Regions from separate parts of the Bacillus sp. CPT56D-587-MTF genome, predicted to be linked through region 1. Evidence: predicted binding sites of a transcription regulator. Region 1 holds the regulator's gene; each other region holds the start of a gene.
The links. The regulator CtsR, encoded in region 1, represses protease genes until heat stress. The targets are predictions, from matches to a motif close to ATGGTCAATAAAGGTCAAACA.

Region 1 (3,284 bases):
AAACCGGAGCGCTAGCTTCGGTGGAGGCGCTGGTGGGATACCGCCCTGACTGTATTGAAATTCTAACCTACGGGTCTTATCGACCCGGGAGACAGTGTCAGGTGGGCAGTTTGACTGGGGCGGTCGCCTCCTAAAGTGTAACGGAGGCGCCCAAAGGTTCCCTCAGAATGGTTGGAAATCATTCGTAGAGTGCAAAGGCATAAGGGAGCTTGACTGCGAGACCTACAAGTCGAGCAGGGACGAAAGTCGGGCTTAGTGATCCGGTGGTTCCGCATGGAAGGGCCATCGCTCAACGGATAAAAGCTACCCCGGGGATAACAGGCTTATCTCCCCCAAGAGTCCACATCGACGGGGAGGTTTGGCACCTCGATGTCGGCTCATCGCATCCTGGGGCTGTAGTCGGTCCCAAGGGTTGGGCTGTTCGCCCATTAAAGCGGTACGCGAGCTGGGTTCAGAACGTCGTGAGACAGTTCGGTCCCTATCCGTCGTGGGCGTAGGAAATTTGAGAGGAGCTGTCCTTAGTACGAGAGGACCGGGATGGACGCACCGCTGGTGTACCAGTTGTTCTGCCAAGGGCATAGCTGGGTAGCTATGTGCGGAAGGGATAAGTGCTGAAAGCATCTAAGCATGAAGCCCCCCTCAAGATGAGATTTCCCATAGCGTAAGCTAGTAAGATCCCTGAAAGATGATCAGGTTGATAGGTTCGAGGTGGAAGCATGGTGACATGTGGAGCTGACGAATACTAATAGATCGAGGACTTAACCATATAATATGTAGCAAATGTTATCTAGTTTTGAAGGAATATGCCTTCATAGTTTGGTGATGATGGCAGAGAGGTCACACCCGTTCCCATACCGAACACGGAAGTTAAGCTCTCTAGCGCCGATGGTAGTTGGGACCTTGTCCCTGTGAGAGTAGGACGTCGCCAAGCAACTAAACACGAGTCAAATGACTCGTGTTTTTTCGTGTTTTCTTTTATAATCCATAGTAATTAAAAAAATATGCTTAAATAATTACTATTTTGATTAAATGCAGGGGAATGTGGCTAGGATAGTGAATAAGCAAAAGAGTTGCAAATTTTATTAATACGTATATAATTAAAGTCAAAGATAGTCAAAGTCAATAAAGGTGGCGGATAAATGAGAAATATATCTGATATCATTGAGCAATATCTAAAGCAAGTTATTGACTTAAGTAATAATAATGTGATTGAAATCAAAAGAAATGAGATTGCGGATCGATTCGAGTGCGTACCATCTCAAATCAATTATGTAATCAATACCCGTTTTACATTAGAAAGAGGATTTGTAGTAGAAAGTAAACGTGGTGGAGGAGGTTACATTCGCATTATAAAAGTCAAACTGCATGATGATATAGACATTATTGATCAAATGCTTCATATGATTGATCATAGCGTTGCACAAGGGAATGCAGAGAGTATGATTATACGTTTATTAGAAGAGGGAATCATAACAGGCCGTGAAGCAAAATTAATGTTAAGTGTACTAGATCGTTCTGTATTATCAATGGATATTCCTTCTCGAGATGAACTTAGGGCTCGAATATTATGCGCAATGTTAAGAACACTGAAATATAAATAAATACAGCTTTTGTAAAAGAATGATAATTAAGATAGGGCAGTTAAATATTGTAGAAGTTTTGAAAAAGAGCATGTACTTTTATCTGAGTGGATTAAGGAAAGAGGACAATCTAGTAATGTATGAAAAGTATCATGAGGTAGATCGTTCCTGTTGTAAAGGTGGGGATATTGATGACTTGTCAAAACTGTAATATAAGACCAGCAACTTTACATTATACAAAAGTAATCAACGAGAAGAAGGCGGAAGTTCATCTTTGTGAGCAATGTGCGGAGCAAAGTGGCTATACGTCTTTCTTTCAATCATCACAGTCTAACTTTTCATTTCATGATGTATTTGCTGGTTTATTACACGGTGAATCAACAATGTTTGGAGAAGGAAAAAACGGGTTTTCAAATACAAATACAGTAAGATGTCCAGATTGTAAGATGACATATGAACATTTTACAAAAGTGGGACGCTTTGGTTGTGCTTCTTGTTACGATACATTTAAAGGACACTTAAACCCATTGTTAAAGCGACTTCATGGTGGACATACAGAACATTGTGGAAAAATTCCGGAACGAATGGAAGGAAATATCCACTTAAAGAAAGAATTAGATGAACTAAAACTTATTCTGAAACAATATGTACAGAATGAGGAGTTTGAGAAAGCTGCTGAGGTAAGAGATGAAATTCGAGGGCTTGAAACTCAGCTTAGTGAGCATAGAGAGGGGGAGTAGTTCTATGTCACTGGACAAAATTATGAATGAAGCGATTAGTCCATGGATGAAGGGGGATGGCCCTGATTCTGATATTGTTTTAAGTAGTCGAATTCGTTTGGCTCGTAATTTTAAGCAATATCAATTTTCTACTATGCAAAACGAAGAGGAAGCTCAAAAGGTTCAAGAATTATTTAAAAAGAAATTTATAAATAAAGCGGTAGAGCCCTTTGGGAAGTTTGGACTATTAAAAATGAATGAACTAACTCCTCTTCAAAGGAGAGTTTTAGTCGAAAAGCATTTAATTAGTCCAAATCTAGCAGGGACCGAATATGGAGCATGTCTGTTATCAGAAAGCGAACACATTAGTGTGATGCTTAATGAGGAAGACCACATTAGGATTCAGTGCCTATTTCCAGGACTACAGTTATCAAAGGCTCTTCAAAGCGCCAATCAAATAGATAATTGGATTGAGAAAGAGGTTGAATATGCTTTTGATGAATCACTTGGATATATTACGAGTTGTCCTACTAACGTTGGTACAGGATTAAGAGCTTCTGTAATGATTCATTTACCAGGGCTGGTTTTAACAAAAAGAATTAGCCGTATTATACAAGTAATTCAAAAATTAGGTTTAGTAGTAAGAGGAATATACGGTGAAGGTAGCGAAGCGTTAGGTAATATATTTCAAGTATCAAATCAAATGACGTTAGGGAAATCCGAAGAAGATATTATTGCAGATTTAAAGAGTGTCATGCAGCAAATTATACAACAAGAAAAATTGGCCAGAGAATTAATTGTACAAAATTCGAGCATTGAGCTTGAAGATAAGGTTTATCGTTCTTACGGTATACTAGCAAACAGTCGTTTAATTCAATCTGCAGAAGCGGCAACTTGCTTATCGGATGTACGACTCGGTATTGATCTAGGATATATAAAAGGTATATCGAGAAATATTTTGACTGAGCTAATGGTTCTTACGCAA
Region 2 (3,284 bases), 4.2 Mb from region 1:
TAATCCGCTTTTCACAATTTCAATAATCGGCCAAGGTGCGCCCCATTTTCTATGGTCGATTACTTCCGCATGCATATCGGTTAAATGTTGACGAATTGCAGTAGAATGCTCGTCATGTGCGTCAATTAATAAGCAAGTTGGATGATCGTTTAAAATATTTAATAAGTCTCCCGTAAAAATCTTAGGAGAGCCGAATTCGAAAATATGTTTTTTATCTTCATCAATTTCACGAACATACACATCGTCCATTACTTCCGCGTATATATTTTTTACGCCAAAATCAAAGCAAGCTCGGACAATTTCTTGCGCTGTTGCTAGCTCAAGAGGAGAGTGATGTGTTCCCCAGTTTGAATCAAGAGGATGATGTACGTAAGCGCCGTTAAAGTTTACGATAGGTGTGTTAAGATCAAGTTCTTTATAGTAATCATAACTAGCACGGAATGGACGTCCTGTTGAAATAACGACAATATGTCCCTGTTCTTTTGCTTTTGCAATTGTATGTTTCGTTCGAGTGGAAATTATTTTGTTGTCTGTTAATAAAGTGCCGTCTAAGTCTAATGCGATTAAATGTTGTTTGTTCATAATTTCACCTCTTATAATAATTTTTTGTATCTATCTGTATTTCCGTTTTTAATATGCAGAAATAAGAGGTTAGACTCGGTGAAATCACCATAGATGGAAATTTCACTATATATCCATCTTACGTCTCAAAGTGCTGTGGTGTCTACTATTTATCGTTGGAAATTAAGAAAAGTCAACATCTTTTTAGAAAGTTCAAACAATGTTTCTTTCATTATGTACAAATTGTGAAAAGGGTTACATTGCTCGTGTGATGAGGCATATAATGAACATGTAATCTTCTCGTATATGTTTGACTCTCCTTTGAAACTAGCCTAGAGTAGGTTGGTTTCTTTTTTTTTTCTACAGGTAGGAAAGAAATCCCTGCTTACGCTTGTGTCATTCATATATATGTACAAGAATGAGATGTAGTACTGTTTCCTAAACATGACAGAAAAGCTTTCTTTTAAAATGGATATACTAATGAGGCAAGACGTCATGGAAGGAGAATGAAGATGGGACAAAATCGCAGGTTTCGTTCTGGACAAAAAGCGCCGAATGATGGCATTTACGTAGAAATTGGTGAAACGGGAAGTATGGTGAAAGATCCGCAAATGGTGAAATTAACTGCCGGTGAAAAGTTTCCGGATAACACGAATCATAACCGCCAGTGGACATATAAAAGAAAACCGTAACAGAAGCCGCAATCATTATTGCGGCTTTTTTGTCGTTACACATTGTAATTTCATTTACCGTATTTTTTAGCAGTATAATGAATGCTCTCTTTTTCTTTTTCAAATAATAAGTTTGAAAATACATAGGCAAAATTATTGTATAAAAAAGTCAGTTGGCGTATAATCAAATCAAAGGTCAAAGAAAGTCAAACTTTTGGAGGGCTGTAAAGATGGACTTAAATCAAATGACAACAAAAACACAAGAGGCGATTATGAGTGCCCAATCTTTAGCGGTATCTCATCATCACCAAGAGGTGGATACTGTTCATCTATTACTTGCATTATTAGAAGAGCAAGATGGATTAGCAGTACGTATATTTCAAAAAATGAATGTTGATATAGAAGCATTAAAGCAAGGTGCTGAAAGTTTAATTAAAAAGAAACCTTCTGTAACGGGGAGCGGTGCAGAAGTTGGAAAATTGTATGTAACGAGCGCTCTGCAACAACTTCTTGTAAGAGCAGGAAAAGAAGCAGAAAAACTGCAGGATGATTACATTTCAGTAGAACATGTATTGCTTGCTTTTTCTGAAGAAAAAGGCGATATAAATCGATTATTTACAAGATTGCATATTACGAAAGATAACTTATTACAGTCTTTAATGACAGTTCGGGGGAATCAAAGAGTGACGAGTCAAAATCCAGAAGCAACTTATGAAGCGTTAGAAAAATATGGCCGTGATTTAGTGGCGGAAGTGAGAGCAGGGAAAATTGATCCTGTAATCGGCCGTGATAGTGAAATACGACGTGTAATCCGTATTCTTTCACGTAAAACGAAAAACAATCCTGTTTTAATTGGGGAGCCAGGTGTTGGTAAAACAGCAATCGTTGAAGGGCTAGCACAGCGTATCGTGAAAAAGGATGTACCTGAAGGATTGAAAGATAGAACGATTTTTGCGTTAGATATGAGTGCACTCGTAGCTGGTGCGAAATTCCGTGGTGAGTTCGAAGAGCGTCTGCAAGCTGTATTAAATGAAATTAAAAAGAGTGAAGGACGCATTTTATTATTCATTGATGAACTTCATACAATAGTTGGAGCTGGTAAAACAGAGGGAGCCATGGATGCAGGAAATATGTTAAAACCGATGCTTGCGCGCGGTGAACTGCATTGTATCGGGGCGACGACGCTCGATGAATATCGCAAATATATTGAGAAAGATCCAGCGCTAGAAAGACGTTTCCAACAAGTATTAGCAGAAGAACCAACTGTTGAAGATACAATTTCAATTTTACGTGGATTAAAAGAACGCTTTGAAATTTATCACGGTGTAAATATTCATGACCGTGCGATTGTAGCAGCGTCAGTTTTATCAGATCGATATATTTCAGATCGCTTCTTACCTGATAAAGCAATTGACCTTGTTGATGAAGCGTGTGCAACAATTCGTACAGAAATTGATTCTATGCCAACAGAATTAGATGAAGTAACGCGCCGCATTATGCAGCTGGAAATTGAAGAAGCGGCTCTTGGGAAAGAAACGGATCGTGGTAGCCAAGAGCGTCTAAAAACATTGCAACGTGAATTATCGGATTTAAAAGAAGTTGCAAGTGGCATGAGAGCGAAATGGGAGAAAGAAAAAGAAGACATTCACAAAGTTCGTGACTTACGTGAACATTTAGAACGTTTGCGTCGTGAATTAGAAGAAGCAGAAGGCAATTACGATTTAAATAAAGCAGCCGAACTTCGTCACGGGAAAATTCCCGCAATTGAAAAAGAGTTAAAAGAAGCGGAAGAAATGGGCGCGCATAATAAACAAGAAAATCGTTTATTACGTGAGGAAGTAAGTGAAGAAGAAATTGCAGATATTGTTTCACGCTGGACTGGTATTCCTGTTGCGAAACTCGTGGAAGGTGAACGCGAGAAATTATTACGCTTAGAGCAAATCTTATCAGAGCGTGTCATCGGACAAGAGGAAGCAGTAAGCTTAGTGTCAGACGCAGTTCTTCGTGCTCGCGCTGGTATTAAAGATCCGAACCGCCCGATTGGTTCTTTCA
Region 3 (3,284 bases), 330 kb from region 1:
GGCAAACTAACACCCGCTCATACAATGGCAACACTCGTTGTTGCTGGAGCTATATTAGATGGATTTAATTTGTATGAGCCATTAATTGATTTCGCTGGAGCCGGGGCAACTGTACCTATTACAAGCTTTGGTAATGCCCTCGTTCATGGCGCAATGGAAGAAGCTGCAAAACATGGCATCGTTGGCGTTATTACCGGCATGTTTAAAGTAACGAGCGCCGGTGTATCAGCAGCTATTATTTTCGGCTTCATTGGAGCGTTGTTATTCAAACCGAAAGGATAAGAGGTGTTTATATGACTGTTATCGCTAGCGTAAAAACTTGCCTTGCTAGTGTAAGGGGAGCTCAAGCAAGCTTAAGTTCCCTTTCGCTAAACTCTACAGACGATGAAGCAAAACGCGTATTTCATGAATGTATGTTAGAAATGGACAGTGTCATCGCTGATTTACAGGATAGAGTTTCAGTATTAGAACGTGAAGAACCTCAATATAAAGGGTTTTAAGTAGACTGGAGGAAATGACTATGTCTCACCTACCGGAATGGACACTTGTCATCCTTCGCTCTGTATTCATATTAATTATTTTATTCACTATTACAAAGTGCTTAGGAAAAAGGCAAATCTCTCAACTTTCCTTTTTTGAATACATAGCGGGAATGACAATCGGTGTCATCGCTGCCCAAGTATCTACAGGGCTTGATTCAAAATTTTTCCACGGCGTCTTTGCAATACTTATTTTCGCCTCGGTACCTTTTTTTGTTGGCATTCTTTCCTTAAAAAACAAAGCCGCTAGAGATTTCTTTGAAGGAAAATCGACAGTGCTAATAAAAGACGGAAAAGTACTTGAGGATAACTTAAAGAAAGAGAAATATACAAGTGATGAGTTACTTGAACTTCTTAGAGGAAATGGTGCATTCAGTATAGCGGAAGTCGAATTTGCGGTCTTAGAACCGAGTGGAGAATTAAATGTACTATTAAAGAAAGATTCTCAGCCACTTACAGCAAAAGATCTCGGTTTAAAAGTGCCAAATGAAAAAGAACCACAAACTGTTATTATGGATGGAAATGTACTAGATGAACCTCTTTCAGCAAGCGGACATAACCGCGCTTGGCTACATTCAGAATTAGAAAAAATCGGTGTTGTTATTGAAAATGTCTTCCTTGGTCAAGTGGATTCATACGGACAACTTACTATCGACATTTACAATGACAAACTCCAAATGCCTTCTCCTCAAAACAAACCTTTATTATTAGCATCTTTAAAAAAATGTCATGCTGATCTTGAACTATTTTCCCTAGAAACAAAGTCGAAGTCAGCAAGCGAAATGTATAGTAAAAACGCGAAACAAATCGAAAAGATTTTAAATAAAGTAACCTATCTTTTAAAGAACTAATTATCGAAAGAACGCTTCAGTTAAAAGGCGTTCTTTTCTTTTTTCTCCAGTTTTCGTAACGTTTAAATTTATGTAATTCGGTTATGATGTTGAAGATACATAAGCAGGGAATTTCGAAAACATAGCGAATATTTCATGGTACAACTACATATTTTTTTGATTTAAAGTGGTTTCGTTTGACCTTTATTGACCATAATTGTATTATAAGACTAAGAAAGCTTTATAAGGAGGAAATAACAGATGAATTTAATTCCTACAGTAATTGAACAAACAAATCGTGGAGAACGAGCTTACGATATTTACTCTCGACTATTAAAAGACCGCATCATTATGCTTGGTAGTGCAATTGATGACAACGTAGCTAACTCAATCGTTTCCCAGCTTTTATTCTTGGAATCTCAAGATCCAGAAAAAGATATTCACATCTACATCAACAGCCCTGGTGGTTCTATCACAGCGGGTATGGCAATCTATGATACAATGCAGTTTATTAAACCACAAGTATCAACAATCTGTATCGGTATGGCTGCATCTATGGGTGCATTCTTACTTGCAGCAGGTGAAAAAGGAAAACGTTACGCACTTCCAAACAGTGAAGTAATGATTCACCAACCACTTGGTGGAGCACAAGGTCAAGCGACTGAAATCGAAATCGCTGCAAAACGTATCCTATTCTTACGTGAAAAACTAAACCAAATTCTTGCTGACCGCACTGGTCAACCACTTGAAGTACTACAACGCGACACAGACCGCGACAACTTCATGACAGCAGAAAAAGCTTTAGAATACGGTTTAATCGATAAGATCTTTACAAATCGTTAATACTTAAAAGCGGAAGCGGCTCGTTCAGAATCACAGGGCGATGGAGCACCTGATTCCGAGGCGCTTTTTGCCTCGAATGAAGGGGCGAAGCGACCGGAGATTCTAGCCGCTGGAGCTGGATACATAAAAAAGCGCCCTATTACAGGGTGCTTTTTTATTATCATGCACCTCCTTCTGGATACCCACTCTGGTATTCACCTAAATATATCAACGATTTTTCAATTATATCGAACAAAATTTAAATTATATCAACGATTTTTTTAATATATCAACGGTTCGACACAACATATCGATTTACCGACAATCTCCGACAAGGACAAACCAGCTAAATACCCCTCCCCGCTAATCCGCACAAACAACAAAACAAAAAAGCTATCGCATATACGCGATAGCTTCTTATTGTACATATACAGCTAATGCTTCTAAAGCCTCTTCTGCATCTGAACCTTCTGTTGTAATTGTTATCATGCTTCCAGTTCCAATTGCTAAGCTCATAATCCCCATTATGCTCTTTGCATTTACTGTCTTTCCATCTTTCTCGATGAAGATATCTGCATGAAAGCGATTTGCCTCTTGTACAAACAACGCAGCCGGACGTGCTTGTAAACCGTTTTTTAATGAAACCTGAACTCGTTTTTGAACCACAGCTCCATTTCCCCTTTAACCTCTTATTTTTTTACTAACGTTTCCCCCGCGCGTAATTTCTCTGCGATTTCATCGATTTTACGCAAACGATGATTAATACCCGACTTACTAATCTTCCCCCCGGATACCATCTCACCTAACTCTTTCAATGTTACATCTTGATAATCTCTTCGTAATTGTGCAATCTCCTGTAATTTATCCGGCAAAATATCAAGACCAACTGTCTCATCAATATAACGAATATTTTCAATCTGTCTTAGTGCTGCACCAATTGTTTTATTTAAATTAGCTGTTTCGCAGTTCACTAAACGATTTACAGAATTACGCATATCACGTACGATTCGAATATCTTCAAATCTTAAAAGTGCATTATGAGCACCTATAATATTTAAAAACTCTGTAATTTTTTCTGCTTCTTTCAAATACG

Region 2: the regulator CtsR is predicted to act here: its motif matches at 1,425-1,445, upstream of clpB (ATP-dependent chaperone ClpB).
Region 3: the regulator CtsR is predicted to act here: its motif matches at 1,564-1,584, upstream of clpP (ATP-dependent Clp endopeptidase proteolytic subunit ClpP).

What each region holds. Positions count from the first base shown of each region.
Region 1 is NZ_JBYTEF010000001.1:5,091,567-5,094,850, reverse strand. It holds rRNA gene AC3WVZ_RS26500 (23S ribosomal RNA) at 1-766, shown strand, start outside; rRNA gene rrf (5S ribosomal RNA) at 816-931, shown strand; gene ctsR (transcriptional regulator CtsR) at 1,140-1,601, shown strand; gene mcsA (protein-arginine kinase activator protein McsA) at 1,772-2,320, shown strand; gene mcsB (protein-arginine kinase McsB) at 2,325-3,284, shown strand, end outside.
Region 2 is NZ_JBYTEF010000001.1:858,112-861,395, forward strand. It holds gene AC3WVZ_RS04480 (Cof-type HAD-IIB family hydrolase) at 1-582, opposite strand, end outside; gene AC3WVZ_RS04485 (YjzC family protein) at 1,074-1,253, shown strand; gene clpB (ATP-dependent chaperone ClpB) at 1,463-3,284, shown strand, end outside.
Region 3 is NZ_JBYTEF010000001.1:4,761,234-4,764,517, forward strand. It holds gene spoVAE (stage V sporulation protein AE) at 1-282, shown strand, start outside; gene AC3WVZ_RS24635 (DUF1657 domain-containing protein) at 294-500, shown strand; gene AC3WVZ_RS24640 (DUF421 domain-containing protein) at 521-1,390, shown strand; gene clpP (ATP-dependent Clp endopeptidase proteolytic subunit ClpP) at 1,631-2,212, shown strand; gene AC3WVZ_RS24650 (HPr family phosphocarrier protein) at 2,609-2,857, opposite strand; gene whiA (DNA-binding protein WhiA) at 2,881-3,284, opposite strand, start outside.